4 regions of the Allobosea sp. FW305-C-101 genome follow, and region 4 is predicted to be linked to each of the others. Evidence: predicted binding sites of a transcription regulator. Region 4 holds the regulator's gene; each other region holds the start of a gene.

Region 1 (5,718 bases), on a different contig from region 4:
CGGCCGGCTCGATCTGGTTGACGACGCGGTCGCCGATCGCGACCTCGCCGGACGAGATCGTCTCCAGCCCGGCGACCATGCGCAGGAGCGTGGACTTGCCGCAGCCGGAGGGGCCGACGAGGACGCAGAAGCCGCCATCGGGGATGTCGAAGGAGACGCCTTTGACGGCCTCGACGCCGCCGGCATAGACCTTCTTGACGTTGCTGAGAGTGACCTGGGCCATTCGCGGATTACTTCTCGGTTTCGACCAGGCCCTTCACGAAGAGCCTCTGCATGGCAATGACGACGAAGACGGGCGGCAGCATCGCCAGCATGGCGGTGGCCATGGCGAGCTGCCATTCCGTCAGGGCGTCGGCGGTGACGATCATCTTCTTGATGGCGATGACGATGGTCTGCATCGAGTCCTTCGTCGTCACCAGAAGCGGCCAGAGATACTGGTTCCAGCCATAGATGAACTGGATGACGAAGAGCGCGGCGATCGTCGTCATCGAGAGCGGGATCAGCGTGTCCTTGAAGAACTTGAAGGGTCCGGCGCCGTCGATCTTCGAGGCTTCGAGCAGCTCGTCGGGGATCGTCATGAAGAACTGCCGGAACAGCAGCGTGCCCGTCGCCGAGGCGATCAGCGGCACGGCGAGGCCCTGATAGGTGTCGAGCATGTTGAGATCGGAGACGATCTTGAAGGTCGGGAAGATGCGGACCTCGACCGGGAGCATCAGCGTGATGAAGATGATCCAGAACGCCGCCATGCGGAACGGGAAGCGGTAATAGACCACCGCATAGGCCGAGAGCACGGAGATGAAGATCTTTCCGAGCGCGATCGTGATCGCCATGATGAAGGAGTTGATCATCATGCCGATCACCGGCTCACGCGTCGTGCTCGACGTGCCGACGAAGAGGATGCGGTTGTAGTTCTCCAGGAAATACGGGCCGGGATAGAGCGGCATCTGGCCGTTGATCACGGTCGCCGCGTCCCAGGTCGAGGCGACGAAGGTCAGCCAGACCGGGAAGGCGACGATCAGCACGCCGATCGTCAGGATGACATAGGCGATCGCGTCGCCCAGGCGGCGGTCCTCGACCATCAGGCGGCCCTTCCCATCTCGCGCAGCAATCCGGCCAGCGCATCCGCGCAGGCATCGAGGCAGGCCTGCCCCTTCTCAGGCGTGGCACGGCGCGCATCGCCGACCACACCGGTCTCGGTCATCTCCCGGAAGGAGCGGTGGCGCGAGACGGTCGGCCGCCCCGGCAGGCCGTCGCGGGCGCCGAAGGCTTCGGACAAGCGCGGTTCGCGGACAGAACCCGGCGCCAGCACCATCATCATCGAGGTCTCGACCTCGCAGGCATGCTGGACGCCCTTCTGGTCCTGGAGCAGCGGCGGGAACGCGTCCTGCGCCAGCATGAAATAGGTGGTCGCCTCGACATGCAGCCGGGTCGCGCGGGCGAAATCGGGCAGGAAGGCGGTGAGCGCGGCGATATTGCCGCCATGACCGTTGACGATCAGCACGCGGTGGAAACCGTGGCGCTCGATGCTCTTCAGGAAGGAGAGCAGCACCGCGCGATAGGTCGGGATGTCGAAGGTGAAGGTGCCGCCGAAGGCCATGTGATGCTCGGCCATGCCGCACCAGAGCGTCGGCGCCACGACGACATCGACATCACCGGCGCGCTCGGCCGCCGCCTTGCAGACGCCGCTGCACAGGATGGTGTCGACGCCGACAGGCAGATGCGGGCCATGCTGCTCGATCGAGGCCACCGGCAGGACGACGATCGCGTCCGCCGCTGCCTTGGCGCGTAATTCCTCGGCGGTGAGGTCCATCCAGAGCACGGAGGAGGATCGGGTCACGGTGCGGGCCTCAGCAGCGGAAAGAAGAAGGCTTCGGTCAGCGTCTTCGCCAGGAAGGGCGCGCGCGCCGCCGCCTCGCCCTCGTTGACGATGATCATCGGCGTATGGGTCAGCAGCCGGTAGGGGCCATCCTTGCGCCGCTCGAAGAGCGAGCCGGGAACGATCGAGCGCAGCACGAGCGTGAGGTCCCGGCTCTTCAGGCTGCCCGTCGGCGGCGAGACGTCGAAGCGGACATGGAGCACGCTGAACATGTCCAGCCCTTCATCAGATGCCCGGCGGTCCAGCGCCGCGTCATCAGTGAAGACCGGGACGGCGACGAAGGGGACCTTGGCCTGCTCGGCCTGCCTGCGCATTTCGCCGATCAGCTGGCTGCAGATGCGCTCGGCCCAGGCCAGCGTCGTGGCCGGCCCGCAATTCAGCACGATGCCGGACCAGGCGTCGATCCGGCGCCCCTGCGCAGCAGCCGTCGCCGGCAGCAGCAGGAGGCCGAGAAGCGCGACGACGATGGCACCGGCCGGCCACGCCATCAGTAGCTCACCTTGCGCTCGATGAAGCGGAACTGCACCGCGGTCAGCCCGATCACCATGATCAGCAACAGCACCGACTGCGCCGCCGAGCCGCCGAGATTCGAGCCGCCCTTGCCGTCGGAGAAGACCTTGTAGACCAGCGTCTCGGTCGCGCCCGAGGGGCCGCCGCCGGTGACGGTGTCGATGATGCCGAAGGTGTCGAAGAAGACGTAGACGATGTTGACGACGAGCAGGAAGAAGGTCGTCGGCGAGAGCAGCGGGAAGACGATGGTCCAGAACCGGCGCATCGGCCGGGCGCCGTCGATCACCGCCGCCTCGATCACGCTCTTGGGGATCGATTGCAGGCCGGCGAGGAAGAACAGGAAATTGTAGCTGATCTGCTTCCAGGTCGCCGCCAGGATGACCAGCAGCATGGCGTGGTTGCCGTTGAGGCGCGGGTTCCACGGAATGCCCAGGGATTGCAGGCCGCGCGCGAGCATGCCGAGCGAGGGATCGAACATGAAGATCCAGAGCACGCCGGCGATGGCGGGCGCCACCGCATAGGGCCAGATCAGCAGGGTCTTGTAGATTTCGCCGCCGCGAAGCTGCCGGTCCGCCATCACCGCGAAGAGCAGCGCGATCGAGAGCGAGAACACGCAGACGAAGGTCGAGAAGATGATCGTGTTGATGAAGGCCTTGAGATAGCCGGGGTCGGCGAAGAGCATCTGGTAGTTCTCGAACCAGACGAATTCCGTCGAGGTGCCGAAGGCATCCTCCAGCAGGAAGCTCTGCCAGACCGCCTGGGTCGCCGGCCAGTAGAAGAACACGACGGTGATGGCGAGCTGCGGCAGAAGCAGCAGGAAGGGGATCGTGAGCCCCTTGAAGTATGCGTTCTTCTGCATCGGCTTCCCTGGAACGAGACGGCCATCCCGGACGGAGAGTGTCCGGGATGGCCTTAGGTTTGCAAGAGCTAAGCGCTTAGCGGGCCGCGGTGCGCTCGAACTGGCGCAGCATCTGGTTGCCGCGATCGGCCGCCGCGTCCAGCGCCGCCTGCGGCGACTTCTGGCCGTTCAGCGCCGCTTCCAGCTCCTCCGACCAGATGTCGCGGATCTGGACGAGGCTGCCGTAACGCAGGCCCTTCGAGTTGTCGGTCGGAGCCTTGTTGGTCAGCTCCAGGATCGGGGTCTCGAGATAGGGCTTGTCCTTGTAGAATCCGGACGCCTTGACCTTCTCATAGGCCGCCTTGGTGATCGGCAGGTAGCCCGACTCGGTGTGCAGCTTCACCTGACGATCGACATTCGAGAGGAAGGTGAAGAACTTGGCGACGCCCTTGTACTCGTCGGCCTTCTTGCCGCCCATGACCCAGAGCGAAGCGCCGCCGATGATCGAGTTCTGCGGAGCGCCCTGCACGTCGGGATAATACGGCATCGCGGCATTGCCCCAGTCGAACTTGGCGTTCGCCTTGACGTTGCCGAAGAAGCCCGACGAGGTCAGGAAGATCGGGCATTCGCCCGAGGTGAAGCGGCCTTCGCCATTGTTGGTGCGACCCGAGTAATCATAGGTCTTGTCCTTCTGCAGCTCGACCAGATTGGTCCAGTGCTTCAGGAAGGCCGGGCTCTTGTTGAAGTTCAGCACGGCGTCGAAACCGGCCATGCCGTTGACCTTGGTCGAGAGCGGCACGTTATGCCAGGCGCCGAACTGCTCGATATTGGCCCAGGTCGCCCAGGCGTTCGAAACGCCGCACTTGTCGTAGCCGGCAGCCTTCAGCTTCTTGGCTGCGGCGAAGGTCTCGGGCCAGGTCTTCGGCGGCTTCTCGGGGTCGAGGCCCGCCTTCTTGAAGGCGTCCTTGTTGTACCACATCACCATCGACGAGGAGTTGAACGGCATCGAGAGCATGTCGCCCTTGGCCGTCGAGTAGTAGCCGGTGATCGCGGGCAGATAGGCGGTCGGGTCGAACTTCTCGCCGGCTTCCTTCATGACCTCGTGGACCGGCTTGATCGCGCCCTTGGCCGACATCATCGTGCCGGTGCCGACCTCGAAGACCTGCAGGATATGCGGCGCCTGGCCTGCGCGGAAAGCGGCGATGCCGGCGTTCAGCGTGTCGGGATAGGAGCCCTTGTAGACGGGTACGACCTTGTAGTCCTTCTGCGAGGCGTTGAAGTCCTCGGACAGCTTGACGACGACGTCATTGTTGGCGCCGGTCAGCGCGTGCCACCACTGGATCTCGGTCTGCGCCAGGGCCGGCGAGGCGCCGACGAGCGCAAAGGCGGCGACCGACATCAGGATGCGCGATTTGATGCTCATGGAATATCTCCCTTCCGCGGGCGAGCGCCGCCGCGGTTCTTGTCGTTGGTGCGCAAGCTAGCATGAAGCGCAGGCGACATTTCAATGACAAATCGATGACGGTCAGTGCAATCCGCCTATCGTCGCGGTCAAGCGGTAGCGCTGACGCATGACGGCTCCTCGCTTGCGCAATTGTGCATAACCGGCTGATCTGCGCTCCCGATCCGAATCCGTCCATGGATGCCGCCATGCCCAGCCTCGATCTTGCCGTGACCGCGACCTTGCCGGGGGATGCCGATGCCGCAGCGCTGGCGGGCCGCGTCTGGCGGCCCGATCTCGGCGGGCCGGCCGTGGTAACGCTGCGCGACGGGCAGGTCATCGACGTGACCCGGAGCTTCCCGACCAGCCGCGACCTCTGCGAAAGCGCCGACCCGGCCGCCGCGCTAGGCGCAGCTCAGGGCGAGGCGATCGGCTCACTCGCGGAGGTCCTCGCCAACACGCCTGTGGATGGCCGCGATCCCAAGCGCCCCTGGCTGCTCTCGCCGCTCGACCTGCAGGCGGTGAAGGCGGCCGGCGTCACCTTCGCGGTCTCGATGCTGGAGCGCGTGATCGAGGAGAAGGCGCGGGGCAACCCTGCCGCCGCCGCGACGATCCGCGAGGAGATCGGCAAGCTGATCGGCGACGACCTCTCCAAGCTGAAGCCCGGCTCACCCGAGGCGATGCATCTCAAGGAGGTCCTGATCAAGCAGGGCGCCTGGAGCCAGTATCTCGAGGTCGGAATCGGGCCGGACGCCGAAATCTTCACCAAGGCCCCGCCGATGTCGACGGTCGGTACCGGGGCGGATGCCGGGCTGCATCCAGCCTCGAGCTGGAACAATCCCGAGCCCGAGATCGTGCTGATCGTCGCCTCCGACGGACGGATCGTCGGTGCCACGCTCGGCAACGACGTCAACCTGCGCGATGTCGAGGGCCGCTCGGCCCTGCTGCTCGGCAAGGCCAAGGACAACAATGCCGCCGCCGCGGTCGGCCCCTTCATCCGCCTGTTCGATGCCGGCTTCACGCTCGACCATGTCCGCCGGACCACGGTGACGC
Region 2 (5,718 bases), on a different contig from region 4:
ATCGCGCGCACGACCTTCGGCAAGTCCTCGCGCGGCGTGACATGGAACAGGCCGAGCCAGCGCAGCAGCAATCTTTTGAACGGCACCGGCAGACCCGCCTGATCGCCAAAATCGACGATATGCAGCGAGCCCCCGGGGCTAAGCCGGCGCAAAGCCTCGGCGACGACGCCTTGCCAGGGCGGGATCATCGAGAGCGCATAGGAGATCACGATCCGGTCGAAGCCGGCCCGGCCGAACAGCACTTGGGGATCGAAGCCCGTGGCATCCGCCTGCGCGAGCCGGATCCGCTGCTCCAGCCCCACCTTCGCGACCGAGCCTTGCGCCGTCAGCAGCATCGCGCTGGAGACGTCGAGCCCATGGCAGGCGCAGTCCGGATAGCGTCGCGCGATCCGGATCAGGTTGCGCCCGGTGCCGCAACCGATCTCCAGCACGCTCCCGCCCTTTGGCGGCTGCAAGCCGTCGATGAGCTGGTCGCGGCCGAGCAGATAGAACTTCCGGCTGGCATCGTAGATATGGCGCTGGTGCCGGTAGATCCGGTCCATCAGCCCGGCGGCTGAGCCTCCCGCCGGTGCCTCGGCCGCGCTCACAGGGCCTGCCCCTTCAGCACATAGAGGTGGAAACCGCCATAGATCGCCGAGCGATCCTGCCGGCAGAGTTCGCGGCTCTGTTCCTCCTCGTAATGCCACTGGTCGAGGATCGCGGCCGGCACACGTCCCGGCAGCAGGCGCTCGTCGGCGGCGGTGCGGAAGATCACCCGCGCCCCCGGCCGGGCCGTGCGCGTGATCTGCGACCACAAGGTCGTGAGATCGGCATCGTTCATCCAGTCCTGCGCATCGAGCAGCACATAGGCGTCGCAGCTCTCGGCCGGCTGGTCTTCGAGGAAGGCCGTGACCGCGCTCTGGCGATAGGACACGCCGGGAGCACGCTCCTTCACCGCCGCGAAATGCTGCTTCTGGAGATAGGGCGGAAAGGCTGCATCCGGCCCCTCGCCATAGCGCCGGCCGAAAGCCTGCTGGGCGAAATAATTGTCCTTCAGATCGAAATCGCAGGCGAGGCGCTCGAGCCTGAGCTTCAGCGCGCCCAAGATGCCGTCCTCGCCATCGGCGGCCAGCGCCTTGTACTGCGCCGGCGGGATGCCGAGCCCGTAGAGCGAGGCCGGCTGGCGCACAAGCCAGCGCACCAGCTTGCGCTCGAAGACCGGCGCCAGATGCTTGTCGTAGAGCGCGCGCTGCTCGGCCATGTCCCGCGCTGCCAGCATCGCCTTGGGATTGCCGCCGAGCAATCGCGCCAGCACATGGCCGGTGCCGATGAAGCGGCCGAGCAGGCCATAGCGATGAAACCCCTTGGCGAAGAGATTGATCCGGCGCCGCCCGTTCAGCCCCCGCCCCTCCCAGTATCCGCGCGAGACGGCATCAAGATGATCAGCAATCTCGCGATCGTAGCGCGCGACATTGGAGCGATCCCTCGCCCGGCCGAAGAAGCGCAGGAAATCCTCCTGGCTTTCGATTCGCGCCAGCGCGGCGAGCTTGAGGCGGCCGAGCGCGATGTGCGTGGCGTTGAGATCGACCGCGCTGACCTTGATCGGCGCCGCGGTGAGATAGGACAGGATGTTGCAGGAGCCGGAGGCGATCGCCACGACATGGTCGCCGGCCTTGAGCTCAAGCGCCGCCATGTCGACGACCGGGTCTTCCCAGATCTGCGGATAGACCAGCCCCGAGAAGGCGCGTGCGAACAGCCATTCCAGCATGCCGGCCTTGGAGAGCGTCTTGCTGCGGCGGACCGCTTGCCCGAGGCCCGAGCTCGTCATGCGGCGGGCCGCGCGTGCCGTTTGCGTCGCCTGTTCCGTCACCGGTTTTCCTCCCTTTGCGGGTGGCCGGGCTGCTAGAGGAGTCGCGTGACGGTCAGGTGACGGCTTGCGCTTCTCCGCCACGGCATCGTGAAAATGCCTGCGGCGTCCGGGGCTGAAATCCGGCACGGGAGACGCCATATTGGGCGCTCGAAAGCCGATTAGGCGCTCCCGCCAGGAAGGAGATCGCAATGGGTCTGATGAGCATGTTCGGAGCCGAGAAGAAGCAGGACGAGAGCTTCCCCTTCCAGCTCACGGACGCCGAATGGCGCGCGCGCCTGACGCCGGAGCAATATCGCATCCTGCGCGGCCACGGCACCGAGCGGGCCGGCTCCTGCGCGCTCAACTACGAGAAGCGCGCCGGCACCTTCTCCTGCGCCGGCTGCGACCAGAAGCTGTTCAAGTCCGGCAAGAAGTTCGAGAGCGGCACCGGCTGGCCGAGCTTCGACCAGCCGCTTGAGGGCTCTGTCGGCACAACGGAGGACCGCAGCTACGGCATGCTCCGCGTCGAGGTCCACTGCGCCAATTGCGGCGGCCATCTCGGCCACGTCTTCCCGGACGGCCCGCCGCCGACCGGCCTGCGCTACTGCATCAACGGCGAGGCGATGACGTTCGAGCCGGAAGCGGCGTGAGGCACACGCGTCATGCTCGGGCTTGACCCGAGCATCTCGTGACGGAAAAGCGATGCAGAGATGCCCGGGTCAAGCCCGGGCATGACGTTTCAGATAGCGGGTACCGCTCGCCGCGCCAATGCCGCCGCATCGACCGCTGGCGGCAGGTCGCCGAACTGCCCCGACCAGCCATCACCAAGCCGCGTGGCAATGAACGCATCTGCCACGACGTTCGGCGCGAAGCGCAGCAGCAGCGAGCCCTGCAGCAGCAGCGCCAGCCGTTCCGTCAATCGCCTTGCCTGCCCCTCGTTGCGCATCAGTTCCGGCAACTCCGCCTCCAGCCGCTTCAGCGCCGCATCGTAGCGCCGGTCCGCGCCCGCAGCCGCCATCAGCTCAGCCCGCAGCACCTCGACCGCCCCCTCCTCGCGCGCCAGCGAACGCAGTACATCGAGGCAGATGACGTTGCCCGAGCCTTCCCAGATCGCGTTGAGCGGCGCCTCCCTGTAGAGCCGCGCGATCGGATTCTCCTCGATGAAGCCGTTGCCGCCATGGCATTCCAGCGCCTCGGTGACCACGGCCGGCGCCCGCCGCGTGATCCAGTATTTCGCGATCGGCGCCCCGACCCGCGCCAGCAGTCGCTCGCTTTCCGACGCCTCCTGCCGGTCGAGCGCCGAGAAGAGCCGGAAAGCGAGCCAGGCCGCCGCCTCCGCCTCGATCGCAAGATCGGCCAACACGTTCTGCATGATCGGCTGGTCGATCAGCGCCTTCTGGAAGGCACGGCGATGCTGGGCATGATGCGCCGCGAGCGAAACCGCCATCCGCATCAGCCCGGACGACGCAGCCGCGATATCGAGCCGCGAGTTATGGTTCATCGACAGGCCCGTGCGGATGCCCCGGCCCGGCTCGCCGATGAGATGGCCGATGGCCCCCCTGAACTCGACCTCGGAAGAGGCATTCGAGCGATTGCCGACCTTGTCCTTGAGGCGTTGGATCGCGACACCGTTGCGCGAACCATCCGGCAGCCAGCCCGGCACGACGAAGCAGGAAATGCCCTCACCTGTCCGCGCCAGCGTCAGGAAAACGTCGGAATGCGGCACCGAAAAGAACCATTTCCGGCCATGCAGCGAGAAGGTGCCGTCGCGATTATCCTCGGCCACCGTCTGGGTCTGACGCAGGTCGGAGCCGCCTTGCGTCTCCGTCATCGCCGTTCCGACGGTCGCCCCGGTCTTGAGATGCGCCGGCCCCTGTCGCCGATCGTAGCGATTTGAGGTGACGAGAGAGCCCCACTGCTCCCAAAGCAGAGGGTCCTGCTTCAGCACCGGCGCGGCGGCATAAGTCATGCTGATCGGACAGCAGATGCCGCTCTCGGCGCCATACCAGAGATATTGCAAGGCGGCGCGGGCGACCTGCGCACCGGGGTCCGGCCGGTTCCAGGCGAGCGCATGCGTCTCCTGTCCGATGGCGAGCCCCATCAGTTCATGCCAGGCCGGATGGAAGGTGATCTCGTCGATACGGTTGCCGAAGCGGTCGAAGGCCTTGAGTTCAGGCGTATAGCGATTGGCGAGATAAGCCAGCTCCTGCACCCGCGCCGAACCGACCGTCCGCCCTGCCTCATGCAGCCGTTCGCGCGCCCAATCGGCCCCGAAGGCCGAGACGATGCCGGGCAGCACTGGATCGGTGGCGAAGGCATCGTACGCCGCCAGCACCGGCACCTGATTGGTGACCTGCTCGCCGTGCGATCGCTGCGCCATGGCCTTCTCCTCCAGCTCTGCGAACAATCCTGCCGTTAACCACCAGACTATGCCGCCCTCAGCCGTTTGCGAATCCGCCCGATTGCTGCCCCGGTTCCCACCGCACATCGTCCCGCGCACCACGATCGGCGCGCGACGACGGAGACCCAACGTGCGACGCCCCCTCCCGAATATGTTGCTGATCGCCCTCATCGCCGGCTTCGGCGTCTCCGCCGCTTCGACGGCCGCCCGATCTCAACCGGCCCTGAAAGTGCAGCCGGGCGAAGGCCGCCCCTACGAGATCGCCGACAGCGAAGTCTGGGACGTGCCCGATCCGGTCTCGCGCCGCGGCTATCAGGTCTTCGTCGCCTTGCCGCCCTCCTATGCGAAGGAGCCGCAGCGACGTTACCCGGTGCTCTACGTTACGGACGCCGATTATGCCTTCCCGATCCTCCGCCAGATCAGCCGCCGCCTGAACCTTGAAGGACCCAAGGTGGAGGAATTCATCCTGGTCGGGCTGTCCTATGCCAAGGGCGAGGATGGCGCTGTCAGCCGCCGGCGCGACTACACGCCGACGCCGAATGGACCAAGCACTGCGTCGGCCGGCGCGGTCCATGGCCAGGGGCCGGCGTACCAAACCTATCTGCGCGATCAGGTGAAGCCGTTCATCGCCGCCCGCTATCGGACCGATCCCGCCAGAGCGCTCTTTCTGGGCCACTCCTACGGCTCGCTGCTGGGCGCGCAGATCCTGTTCACCGAGCCCGGCCTGTTCAGCGGCTATATCCTCGGCAGCCCCTCGCTCTGGTACGACAAGCGCCATGCTCTGGGACTGGAAGCGCGCTATGCCGCCGGGAACAGCGACCTGCCGGCCAAGGTCTATCTCTATGTCGGCGCCTATGAGGCACAACGCAAAGGCGACCGGCGCTACAGCCAGACGGTCGACATGGTCGCCGACAACCGGGCGCTGGAGGCGGCGTTGCGCAGCCGGAAGTATCCAAATCTGACTCTGAAGTCGGTCGTCTTCGACGATGAGGATCACCTCACCGTCGCACCGCGCGGCTTCACGCAGGGCCTGAAATACCTGCTGCCAGCGCGCTGACCGGCGAACAGGGGCATGCTGCCACCTCCCTGTGGAACGGGATATAAAATGATCGCTCCGGCAGGGCGCAATCCTGACAGCGACGCCCTATATTCGCCGGAGAACGAATCACGCACGAGCAGCGCACACCCTTGTCCGACGCAGACCCCTTTTCCGCTCCCCCGCCCCGCCCCGGCGGCCTCGCCGCGCGCGCTGCCGCGCAGCCGGCGGCCGGCTATCTCGCGGGTCTGAACCCGGAGCAGCGCCAGGCGGTCGAGGCGACGGACGGCCCGGTTCTGGTGCTCGCCGGCGCCGGCACCGGCAAGACCCGCGTACTCACCACCCGCATCGGCCACCTGATCTCGACCAGCCGCGCCTACCCGTCCCAAATCCTCGCCGTGACCTTCACCAACAAGGCGGCGCGCGAGATGAAGGAGCGCGTCGCCCATCTCG
Region 3 (5,718 bases), on a different contig from region 4:
ATCTACATCACGCTCGCCGTCGTCGGAGCGATCCCGGTCTGGCTCGTGGTGCTCGTCGTGGCGCGCGACCTGATGATCGTGGCAGCAGTGATCCTGTCCTGGCTGCTCGACAAGCCGCTGACGATCGCGCCCATCGTCGTCAGCAAGCTCAATACTGCCGCCCAGATCGCCTTTGCCGCTTTGGCGCTCGGCTCCCGCGCCTTCGGCATCGAGCTCGGCTCGTTCGCGCTAGCCTGTGAACTCCTCGTCGCTCTGTTGACGGTCGCCTCGATGACGGCCTATCTCGGCTTCTGGCTGCGCCACATGGCAGGTTGACGGGGCTTGATCCGGCCGAACGGCTTGGAACTGCGGGCCACGATGCACATCTGACAGGTCACGCTAGAGCATTTTCGAGCGAAGTGGACACCGGTTCGCGTGAAGAAAATGCGTTAAAGCAAAGACCTGGAGCAATGGCGCGGTTCGAAGAATTGTGGAATTGCTCCAGCCGCAAGATACGAGAGAGGCTGATCGATGACGTTGCAACGCCAGATCGGTTTCTGGGTCGGCTCCCTTCTCGTCTTCGTCCTGTTCCTGGTGGTGCTGCGCGACGTGCTGCTGCCCTTCATCGCGGCGCTGGCGCTCGCCTATCTGCTCGATCCGCTCGCCGACAGGCTGGAGCGCATGGGCATGAGCCGGATGGTGGCGACGATCGTCATCCTCGTCGTCTTCCTTCTCATCTTCGTGCTGGCGCTGGTGCTGCTGGCGCCGCTGCTCGGCCAGCAACTTGCTGGCCTCGTCGCGCGCCTGCCGGGCGATGCCGCCAAGCTTCAGGCGCTGGTGCTGGAGAAGGGTACGCCCTGGCTCGAACGCTTTGGCGCCTCCGAACTGACCAAGGATGCGCAGAGCTCGCTCGGCAACCTTGTCGGCGACGGCGTGAAATGGGTCGGCGGATTGCTGCAATCGCTCTGGAGCGGCGGCACGGCCATCGTCGGCGTGTTCTCGTTGCTGGTGCTGACCCCGGTCATCGCCTTCTACCTGCTGGTCGACTGGGACCGCATGGTCGCGACCGTCGATAGCTGGCTGCCGCTCGACCATCGCGACACCATCCGCGGCCTGCTGCACGAGATGGACATGGCGATCGCCGGTTTCCTGCGCGGGCAGGCGCTGGTCTGCGTGCTGCTCGGCGGCTTCTACGCGATCGGGCTCAGCGTCATCGGCGTCAATTTCGGCGCGCTGATCGGCATCATCTCGGGCTTCCTGTCCTTCATCCCCTATGTCGGCTCGCTGACCGGGCTCGTGCTCTCGGTCGGCGTCGCGACGGTGCAGTTCTGGCCGGACTGGACCTGGCCGCTGGCGACGCTCGGTGTCTTCTTTGCTGGGCAGTTCCTCGAAGGGAACATCTTCCAGCCCAAGTTCGTCGGCGACTCCATCGGCGTTCACCCGGTCTGGCTGATGTTCGCGCTGCTCGCCTTCGGCTCGCTGTTCGGCTTCGTCGGCCTGCTGCTGGCGGTGCCTTTGGCGGCCGTCATCGGCGTGCTCTGCCGCTTCGCGCTGAGGCAATACCTCGCCAGCAATCTCTATCACGGTGGCGACGCCACTCGCGCAGCGGCTGCGAAGGCGCGCATCGGCACCGACGCCTGAGTTGTCCATGTCCGACATTCCCCCGCGTCCGCGCCAGCTCGCCTTCGACCTGCCGGTCGATAGTCGCCACGGCGTCGAGGATTTCCTCGTCGGCGCTTCCAATGAAGCGGCTTACGGTCTGATCGAGCGCTGGCCGGCCTGGCCCGAGGCCTGGCTGCGCCTGACCGGCCCGGAAGGTGCCGGCAAGACCCATCTCGCCGCGATCTGGGCGCGGACCTCCCACGCCTGGACGATTCCCGCCAAGGAATTGAGCGAGGCGCAGGTGCCGCATCTCGTCTCGGGTGGCGCATTGGTGATCGAGGACTGCAATGCGGGCGCCCTCGACGAGCACGCCCTGTTCCACCTGATGAACGCGATCAAGGCGCGTGGTGGCTTCCTGTTGCTGACGGCGCGAAGTGCGCCAGATCTTTGGGGCCTGAGCGTGCCGGACCTTCTCTCGCGCCTCCGCCTAGCACCGGCCGCGACGATCGAGCCGCCGGATGACGGGTTGCTGCGGGCATTGCTGGTCAAGCTCTTCATCGACCGTCAGCTCGTCGTCGACATCGCCGTGATCGACACTCTGGCCATGCGGATGGAGCGCTCCTTCGCCGCCGCACGGCAGGTGGTCGACCGGCTCGACCGGCTCGCGCTCGAACGTGGCCGGCGCGTGACGCGCCCGCTGGTGCAGGAGGCGCTGGCGGAACTGTTTCCGGAGGAGCCGGGTTGAACCTGGCCATCTCTGCGCAAGCCCCATGCTTCAAATCATGTCGCTTGTCATCGAACCGTCGCACTAGAATGGCTTCAACGGCAGCATGAGCGGAAAGACGACCAGGACGCGAGTGAAGCGCATGACCCTCGACACCGTGATCGACGAGCCGGAGAAGCTCTCCAGCGAGGCTGATGCTGCGCCCCTGCGCCATCAGCCGGAGCGCTTCATGAACCGCGAGCTGTCCTGGCTCCAGTTCAACCGCCGCGTCATGGAGGAGGCCTCGAATCGCAGCCATCCGCTGCTGGAGCAGCTGCGCTTCCTCTCGATCTCCGCGAACAACCTCGACGAATTCTTCATGGTCCGCGTCTCCGGCCTGCGCGAGCAGCTCAAGGCCGGCGTCGTCACCCGCAGTCAGGACGGACTGACCCCGGCTGGCCAGCTCGTCGCCATCGGCGAGGCGGTCGCGGCGCTGACCGCCGACCAGCAGGCGCGCTGGGTCGAGCTGCGCAACGAACTGCACGGCCACCGCATCCACCTTCTGCAGCCGGGCGATATCGGCGCGCAGGACCGGATCTGGCTGGAGGATTACTTCCTCAACTACATCTTCCCGGTGCTGACGCCGTTGGCGATCGACCCGGCCCATCCCTTCCCCTTCATTCCCAATCTCGGCTTCACCATCGCCTTGGCGCTGGAGCGCAAGCATGACGGGCGCCAGCTCGACGCGCTGATCCGCGTGCCCACCAAGATCGATCGCTTCATCGAGTTGCCGGACCTGGCGCGCGAGGGGCTGCACCGCTTCATCGCGCTCGACGACGCCGTCTCGCTCTTCATCAGCAAGCTCTTCCCCGGTTACGAGGTGAAGGGCGCCGGCTCCTTCCGCATCATCCGCGACTCCGATCTCGACATCGAGGAGGAGGCCGAGGATCTCGTCCGCGTCTTCGAGACCATGCTGAAGCAACGCCGTCTCGGCGTCGTCATCCGGCTCGAACTCTCGACCGGCATGCCCGACCATCTGCGCCGGATGATCGTGCGCGAGCTCAAGGTCGACAGCGACGAGGTCGTCGAGGTCAATGGCATGATCGGCCTGAACGAGCTCTCGCAGCTCGTCGGCGTCGACCGCCCTGACCTCAAGTTCAAGCCCTATAACGCCCGCTTCCCTGAGCGCATCCGCGAGCATGGCGGCGACTGCTTCGCCGCGATCCGCCAGAAGGACCTGCTCGTCCATCACCCCTATGAGAGCTTCGACGTCGTCGTGCAGTTCCTGCAGCAGGCGGCGCGCGATCCCAATGTCGTCGCGATCAAGCAGACGCTCTATCGCACCTCGGCGAACTCCCCGATCGTCAAGGCGCTGACCGAAGCGGCTGAAGCCGGCAAGTCGGTCACCGCGCTGGTCGAGCTCAAGGCCCGCTTCGACGAGGAAGCGAATATCCGCTGGGCCAAGGAGATGGAGCGCGCCGGCGTCCAGGTTGTCTACGGCTTCATCGAGCTCAAGACCCACGCCAAGCTGTCATTGGTGGTGCGACGCGAGGCCGGTCAGCTCGTCAGCTACTGCCATATCGCGACCGGCAATTACCACCCGATCACGGCGCGCATCTATACCGACGTCTCCTTCTTCACCGCCGATCCCGTGCTGTCGCAGGATGTCGCCCGCGTCTTCAACTTCATCACCGGCTATGCCGAGCCCGCCGGGCTGGAGCGCATGGCCGTCTCGCCGACGAGCCTCAAGCAGCGCCTGCTCGACGACATCGCCGAGGAGGTCGCGCATGTGAAAGCCGGCCGCAAGGGCGCGATCTGGGGCAAGTGCAATTCGCTCGTCGATCCCGAGATCATCGACGCGCTCTATGATGCCAGCCAGGCCGGCGTCGAGATTGACTTCGTCGTGCGCGGCATCTGCTGCCTGCGGCCCGGCGTGCCCGGGCTCTCGGAGAATATCCGGGTCAAGTCGATCATCGGCCGCTTCCTCGAGCACACCCGCGTCTATGCCTTCGGCGCTGGCCACGGCATGCCGTCGCCCAAGGCCAAGATCTACATTTCCTCGGCTGATCTGATGCCGCGCAATCTCGACCGCCGTGTTGAGGCGTTGACCCCGATCCTGAACCCGACTGTGCATCAGCAGTTGCTGGATCAGATCATGTTGGCCAACCTGCTCGACAACGAGCAGAGCTGGACGATATTGCCCGATGGCGGCTCTCGCCGCATTGTCCCCGCGCCGAACGACGAGCCGTTCAACGCGCATAAGTACTTCATGACGAACCCGAGTCTGTCCGGACGTGGAAAATCGCTCTCCAATTCAAGTCCCCGTTCCCTCTCGCGTCGAGGTGGACGTAAAGCCTGAGCTCCGGCATGCGCCGGGGCGGCTTGCGCTGTCCCATACCATCGCCATCGTCGATATCGGCTCGAACTCGGTCCGTCTCGTCGTTTACGAGATGCTGGCGCGCGCTCCCTCGCAGGTCTTCAACGAGAAGGAGATGGCGGGCCTCGGCCGGCAGGTCGCGTCGACCGGCCGTCTCGCCGACGATGCCATCGCGAAGGCGATCAATGCACTGGTGCGCTTCCGCATCCTCTGCGAGGCCATGCATGTCGGCGAGATCCGCGTCATCGCCACCGCCGCCGCGCGCTATGCCAGCAACGGCCCGGAATTCATCGCGCGCGCCGAGGCGGCGATCGGCCAGCCGATCGAGCTGATCTCGGGCGGGCGCGAGGCCGTGCTCTCGGGCCTCGGCGTCATCTCGGGCTTCGACAATCCAGACGGCGTCGTCGGCGACCTCGGCGGCGGCAGCCTGGAGCTGATCTCCGTCAAGGACGGCGCTGTGGGGCAGGGCGCCAGTGTCCCGCTCGGTGGCCTCGCCCTGCTCGATCGCTCGAAGGGCTCGCTCAGGGCGGCCGAGAAGATCGTCAAGGACGAGCTCGACAAGCTGCCGCAGCTCGCCGCCATGAAGGGCCGCGACTTCTACGCCGTCGGCGGCACCTGGCGCGCGCTCGCCACGCTCCACCAGCATCGCGCGGCCTATCCGCTCAACGTGATGCACGGTTACTCCGTGCCGACGCGCGACGTCGCCGATTTCGTCAAGCTGGTCGAGCGAGCCGATGTCTCGGTGCTCGACGCGATCGATTCCGTGTCCTCCGCTCGCCGGCCGCTCCTGGCCTATGGCGCGCTGGTGCTCGACGAGTTGATCAAGCGCGGCCGGCCGCGCGAGATCATCATCTCGGCGCAGGGCGTGCGCGAAGGCCTGCTGCATGAGCAGCTTTCGCCGGAGGAGCAGAGCGCCGACCCGCTGATGCAGGCCGCGCGCGACTACAACCTGCTGCGCGCCCGGGACCCGCGCCATGCAGCCGAGCTGATCAGTTGGACGCGCGGCATCCTGGAGACGGCCGGCCTGCCGCAGGACGAGCCGTCCGGCCGGATGATC
Region 4 (5,718 bases):
CCGCGCTCATGCCGCGTCCTCCTGCACCGCCGCGCGTTTGACGCGCCGCCCTCCCCGCCCCTTCGAGAAATGGCGTTCGAGGAAATACTGTCCGACCTGCAAGATCGTGACCACGAGCAGGTACCAGCCGGCCGCGACGATCAGCAACTCGATGACGCGCGCATTGGCGTAGTAGATGGTCTGCGCGTTGCGCAGGATCTCGGCATACTGGATCACGCTGGCGACCGAGGTCAGCTTGACCATGCTGATCACCTCGTTGCCGACCGGCGGGATGATGACGCGCATCGCCTGCGGCAGCACGATTCGGCGCAGCGTCGTCAGCCGCGTCATGCCGATCGACTTGGCGGCCTCGGTCTGCCCGGTATCGACGGAGAGGATGCCGCCGCGCACCACCTCGGCGGTATAGGCGCCCTGGTTCATGCCGAGCCCGAGCAGCGTCGCCATGAACGGCCCGATGATGTCGATCGTGCGCCAGGAGAACAGGCCGGGAATGCCGATGGTCGGGAAGACCAGCGCCAGGTTGAACCAGATCAGGAGCTGAAGCAGCAGCGGCGTGCCGCGGAAGAACCAGATGTAGAACAGCGCGACGCTGCGCAGCACCGGGTTCGGCGACATGTACATGATCGCGAAGACGACCCCGAGCACGATGCCGAGCGTCATCGCGCAGGCCGTCATGATCAGCGTGTTGCCGAGGCCCGCGATAATCGCCGGCGCCGTGAAGAACTGCCGTACCACCGGCCAGGCGATGTCGCCCTCGACGAAGGCCATCACGATCCAGGCGAGGATCGCGAGGATGACGGCGGAAGCGAACCAGCGCCCGTAGAAGCGCCGTGGCACGATCCTGAGCTGCGAGACCGCCGCGAGATCGCGGCTGCTGATCGAAGATGTCGCGTCGCTCATCGCCCGCCCTCCCGGCTCCAGGTTTCGAGATCGGCGAGCTTGCCGCGGAAGCGTGAGATCTGCTCGCGCACCCGCTCCGGCGCCGTGCCGCCACGGCCGCTGCGCGCGGCGACCGCGGCATCGAGCGTCAACTGGTCGAGCACGCCGGCATCGAGCCGGGGATCGACAGCCCGGAGATCGACGGCATCGAGCGATTCAAGCTCGCGGCCCATCTCCTCGCAATAACGCACCAGCGCACCGGTGATCTCATGCGCCTCGGCGAAGGGCACGCCGTTGCGCGCCAGATGATCCGCGACTTCGGTCGCCAGCGCGAAGCCGGAGCCGGCCTGCGCCCGCATGATCGCGGGGTCGGCGCTCATGCTGGCGATCAGCCCGGCAAAGGCCGGCAGCACCTCTTCCAGCACGTCGACGGCGTCGAAACCCGTGCGCTTGTCCTCGGCGAGGTCGCGATTATAGGACAGCGGCAGCCCCTTCAGCGCGCCGAGCATGGTGACGAGGTCACCGGCCAGCCGCGCCGCCCGGCCGCGCGAGATCTCGGCGATATCCGGGTTCTTCTTCTGCGGCATGATCGAGGAGCCCGTCGCGAAGGCGTCGTCCAGCGTCACCCAGGCGAATTGCCGGGAGGTCCACAGCGTCACCTCCTCGGCGAGCCGCGACAGGTTCGTCGCCAGCATCGCCGCGACGAACAGGAACTCCGCGACATGGTCGCGCGCGCCGACCGCATCGACCGAATTCTCGAACGGCCCGTCATAGCCGAGCGCCTTGGCGCTGAGTTCCGGGTTCAACGTGATCGCCGAGCCCGCGAGCGCCGCCGCCCCGAGCGGGGACTGGCCCGAGCGCTTCTCCCAGTCGGTCAGGCGCGAGGCGTCGCGCATCAGCACCTGGCCATGCGCCATCAGCCAATGGCCGAAGGTGACGGGCTGGGCGCTCTGGAGATGGGTGAAGCCGGGGCAGACCGAGGCCGCATGCTCTTCGGCCTGGTCGGCGATCGCGGTGAGCAGCTCCGCCAGCATCCCGGCGAGCGTGCGCGACTTGCCCCGCAGATAGAGCTTGAGATTGTTCGCCGCCTGGTCGTTGCGCGAGCGCCCGGCGCGGAGCTTCGCCCCGGTCGGGCCGATGCGTTCGGTCAGGATGCGCTCGATGAAGGTATGGACGTCCTCGTCGTCCGGCCCGGGAGCGATCCGCCCCTCGACGGTGTCGCGGGCGATCCCGTCGAGCGCGGCCAGGATGGTCTCGAGTTCCTGGGCCGTCAGCAGGCCGGCGCGCCCGAGCTCGGCCGCATGGGCCTTGCCGCCCGCGACATCCTGCGGCACCAGCCGGGCATGCTCGCCAGCCGCACTCGACAGCTTCATCAGGCGCGGGTCCGGCTGCTTGCGGAAGCGGCCGCCCCAGAGACGGGTCGTCTGGTTCATGATGTCGTTCTCCCCTGCGGGAAGAATGGCCTCTTGACCGAGACACCGGCAAACGAAACGATCTCCGCCGCGATAGTCCAAAAAGGAATACCCCATGGCGGCCGGCCGGCCCCCTCCGTCATCGACCGCGCTCAGGGCCTTCGCCACCGTCGCAAGGCTCGGCTCGACCGCGCGTGCCGCCCAGTCGGTCAACCTGACCCAGAGCGCGGTCTCCAAGCAGATCCTCTCGCTGGAGCACCATCTCGGCGCCGTGCTGTTCGACCGCAGCCCTCTCGGGCTCAAGCTCACCGAGGCCGGAGCGATCTACCTGCCCTATGCCGAGGCGGCGCTGGAGCAGATGGAGCGCGGCGCGCGGCGTCTGGTGGAGCGCAACGCCATCGCCCGGCCGATCCGCCTGCATATGGTCGCGATCGCCGGCGAGCGCTGGCTGATGGCCCGCTTCCCTGCGTTTGCCGAGGCCCATCCCGGCGTCGACGTGCAGTTCACCAACTATGTCAGCGAGAGCGAGACCGAGGAGCCGGATATCGAGATCGCCCATGGCGTCGAGCCCTGGCCCGGCAAGGAGGCGCATTATCTCTTCGGCCGCGATGTCGCGCTGGTCGCCGCGCCCAGCCTGATCGAGCGCATGGGCGGTTTCCGCCGCGCCGCCGACATCCAGAAGGCGACCCTGCTCCAGCATTACCAGATGCCGACCTTCTGGGCCGAGTTCACCGAGGCGCATGACCTGCGCGGCGCGGTGCCCGAGCACACCGTGCGCTACGGCTATTATTCGGTGATCACCAGCGCCGCCGTCGCCGGCTTGGGCTTCGCGCTGGCGCCACGCTGCTATGTCGCCGACGAACTGGTTTCGGGTGCGCTGGTCAATCCGCTGGGCCTCGGCTTCACCAGCGCGATCGGCTGCTGGCTGACGCGCCCGCTCGACCAGCCGCCGCGCCCCGGGCTCGACGCCTTCATCGCTTGGCTGAAATCAGAAGCCGCCCAATTCGACGCCGCCACGCGAGCACCTGTCCAACCCGCCTGACCGGCTGGCGAAACCTCCTCTTCCTCCGTGCGTTGTCGTTGGCAAGGAGGAGCCATGCTGACCATTCTGCCCGCGCCGGATCATGTCGCAGCCTATCGTCTGATGCAGACGCTGACCGGGGAGGATGTCGACGCGATCATGGCCGATATCGACACGAAGCTCGCTCGCCACGAGAAGATCGGCGTGCTTGTCGATCTCTCCGACTTTACCGACCTGACGCTCACCGCCGCCTGGAAGGACGCGCGCTACAGCATCGGCAAGCTCTGGGAACTCAAGCGCTTCCCCAAGGAAGCCGTGATCACGAACAAGGGCTGGCTCGCCGGCTTCATCGATCTGCTCGATCCGGCGATCCCCTTCGTCAAGGTCCGCGCCTTCAAGCCCGAGGACTATGACAGGGCGCTGGCATGGGCCGGCGATATCGAGGGCGGCCCCGACGCCTGAGGTTTATGCAGCGCCGCCTCGCGCGAAGGTCTCGTCGAAGGCATAGCCGGCACCGCGCACCGTGCGCAGCGGGTCCTTCGCATCGCCCGGCGTGATCGCCTTGCGCAGCCGCCCGACATGGACGTCGACCGTGCGCTCGTCGATATAGACGTCGCGGCCCCAGACGGCATCGAGCAACTGGGCACGGGAATAGACCCGGCCCGGCGCCTGCATCAGGAACTCCAGCAAACGGAACTCGGTCGGGCCGAGATGGAGTTCGCTGCCCGCGCGGCGGACGCGCCGCGTCGTGCGGTCGAGTTCGAGATCGCCGGCCGCCAGCAGCCCCGCGACATGGCCGGGCTTCGCCCGGCGCAACAGCGCCTGGATGCGCGCGATCAGCTCCGGCAGCGAGAACGGCTTCACGACGTAATCGTCGGCACCGGTCGCAAGGCCACGCACTCGCTCGGTCTCCTCGCCGCGCGCCGTCAGCATGATGATCGGCACGCGCTCGGTGTCGCGCCGCGAGCGCAGGCGCCGGCAAAGCTCGATGCCGGACAGGCCCGGCAGCATCCAGTCGAGCAGGACGAGATCGGGCGTGTGATCGCGCAGATGCAATTCCGCATCGTCCCCGCGCGCGACGCTGTCGACCTCGAAGCCCTCGGCTTCGAGGTTGTAGCGCAGCAGCAGGGTCAGCGGCTCCTCGTCCTCGACGATCAGGATACGTGCGGCCATGTCGGCTTTGACCTTAGTTTCCCGTCACCGCTTCGACCTCGATATTGGTCGTGTCGAGCTTGGGGCGGTTCGCATCGAGCGAGTCGCCGGTGACGAGGTAGTGGATGGTCTCGGCGATATTGGTGGTGTGGTCGCCGATGCGCTCGATGTTCTTGGCGCAGAACAGGAGATGCGTGCAGAAGGTGATGTTGCGCGGATCCTCCATCATATAGGTCAGGAGTTCGCGGAACAGCGAGGTGTAGAGCGCGTCGATCTCGTCGTCGCGCTTCCAGACCTCGAGCGCCTTCTGCTCGTTGGTCGCGGCATAGGCGTCGAGCACGTCCTTGAGCTGGGCCTGCACGAGGCGGCTGATATGCTCGAGGCCGACGACCGCGCGATGCGGCGGCTGGAACTGCCCGGCGATCGCGACGGCGCGCTTGGCGATGTTCTTGGCGAGATCGCCGACCCGCTCGATATCGGAGGCGAGGCGGATCGCCGAGATCAGCTCGCGCAGGTCCTGCGCCAGCGGCTGGCGCCGGGCGATGGTGAGCACGGCCTTCTCCTCGACCTCGCGCTGGAGATTGTCGAGGCGCTGGTCGGCCGAGATGATCTTCTGGGCGAGCGCGGTATCGCGGCGAACGAGCGCCACCGTGGAATCGCCCAGCATGCGCTCGGCCATGCCGCCCATTTCGGCGAGGCTGCGGCGGATGCCTTCAAGGTCGGTGTCGTAGGAGCGGACGATGTGGTCGGTCATAGGGGTGTCCTCCTCGTCGCCGCTTAGCCGAAACGGCCGGTGACGTAGTCCTGGGTCTGCTTCTTGGCGGGGTTCATGAAGATCGTGTTGGTCGGCGCGAACTCTATGACCTCGCCGAGATACATGAAGGCCGTGTACTGCGAGATGCGCGCGGCCTGCTGCATGTTATGCGTGACGATGGCGATGGTGAAATCGCTCTTGAGCTGCTCCAGCAGGTCCTCGATCTTGCCGGTCGAGATCGGGTCGAGCGCCGAGGTCGGCTCGTCGAACAGGATCACTTCCGGCTTCTGCGCGATGGTGCGCGCGATGCACAGGCGCTGCTGCTGGCCGCCGGAGAGGCCCATGCCGGAGCTCTTCAGCTTGTCCTTGACCTCGTCCCAGAGCGCGGCGCGGCGCAGGGCGCCCTCGACGCGATCGTCGAGCTCCGACTTCGGCGGCTTCTCGTAGAGGCGGATGCCGAAGGCGACGTTGTCGTAGATCGACATCGGGAAGGGCGTCGG

Evidence for each region. Region 4 encodes PhoB, which activates phosphate uptake and scavenging genes when phosphate is short. Its sites were predicted from a motif close to TGTCATNNANCTGTCAT; they were not measured.
Region 1: the regulator PhoB is predicted to act here: its motif matches at 4,732-4,748, upstream of ugpB (sn-glycerol-3-phosphate ABC transporter substrate-binding protein UgpB).
Region 2: the regulator PhoB is predicted to act here: its motif matches at 1,895-1,911, upstream of AC3WMA_RS20350 (BtaA family protein).
Region 3: the regulator PhoB is predicted to act here: its motif matches at 2,372-2,388, upstream of AC3WMA_RS01285 (RNA degradosome polyphosphate kinase).

Annotation. Positions count from the first base shown of each region.
Region 1 covers NZ_JBYSYT010000004.1:391,425-397,142, forward strand. Annotated here, with positions in the region: gene AC3WMA_RS19375 (sn-glycerol-3-phosphate import ATP-binding protein UgpC) at 1-223, opposite strand, end outside; gene ugpE (sn-glycerol-3-phosphate ABC transporter permease UgpE) at 231-1,079, opposite strand; gene AC3WMA_RS19385 (creatininase family protein) at 1,079-1,837, opposite strand; gene AC3WMA_RS19390 (hypothetical protein) at 1,834-2,364, opposite strand; gene ugpA (sn-glycerol-3-phosphate ABC transporter permease UgpA) at 2,364-3,245, opposite strand; gene ugpB (sn-glycerol-3-phosphate ABC transporter substrate-binding protein UgpB) at 3,322-4,647, opposite strand; gene AC3WMA_RS19405 (fumarylacetoacetate hydrolase family protein) at 4,875-5,718, shown strand, end outside.
Region 2 covers NZ_JBYSYT010000005.1:64,253-69,970, reverse strand. Annotated here, with positions in the region: gene AC3WMA_RS20355 (class I SAM-dependent methyltransferase) at 1-587, opposite strand, end outside; gene AC3WMA_RS20350 (BtaA family protein) at 584-1,807, opposite strand; gene msrB (peptide-methionine (R)-S-oxide reductase MsrB) at 2,047-2,478, shown strand; gene AC3WMA_RS20340 (acyl-CoA dehydrogenase family protein) at 2,568-4,208, opposite strand; gene AC3WMA_RS20335 (alpha/beta hydrolase) at 4,360-5,286, shown strand; gene AC3WMA_RS20330 (ATP-dependent helicase) at 5,418-5,718, shown strand, end outside.
Region 3 covers NZ_JBYSYT010000001.1:271,188-276,905, reverse strand. Annotated here, with positions in the region: gene AC3WMA_RS01300 (CDP-alcohol phosphatidyltransferase family protein) at 1-315, shown strand, start outside; gene AC3WMA_RS01295 (AI-2E family transporter) at 511-1,620, shown strand; gene AC3WMA_RS01290 (P-loop NTPase family protein) at 1,628-2,326, shown strand; gene AC3WMA_RS01285 (RNA degradosome polyphosphate kinase) at 2,448-4,643, shown strand; gene ppx (exopolyphosphatase) at 4,627-5,718, shown strand, end outside.
Region 4 covers NZ_JBYSYT010000002.1:352,448-358,165, forward strand. Annotated here, with positions in the region: gene AC3WMA_RS09210 (amino acid ABC transporter ATP-binding protein) at 1-10, opposite strand, end outside; gene AC3WMA_RS09215 (amino acid ABC transporter permease) at 7-900, opposite strand; gene argH (argininosuccinate lyase) at 897-2,312, opposite strand; gene AC3WMA_RS09225 (LysR family transcriptional regulator) at 2,407-3,333, shown strand; gene AC3WMA_RS09230 (SpoIIAA family protein) at 3,388-3,774, shown strand; gene phoB (phosphate regulon transcriptional regulator PhoB) at 3,778-4,485, opposite strand; gene phoU (phosphate signaling complex protein PhoU) at 4,499-5,218, opposite strand; gene pstB (phosphate ABC transporter ATP-binding protein PstB) at 5,242-5,718, opposite strand, start outside.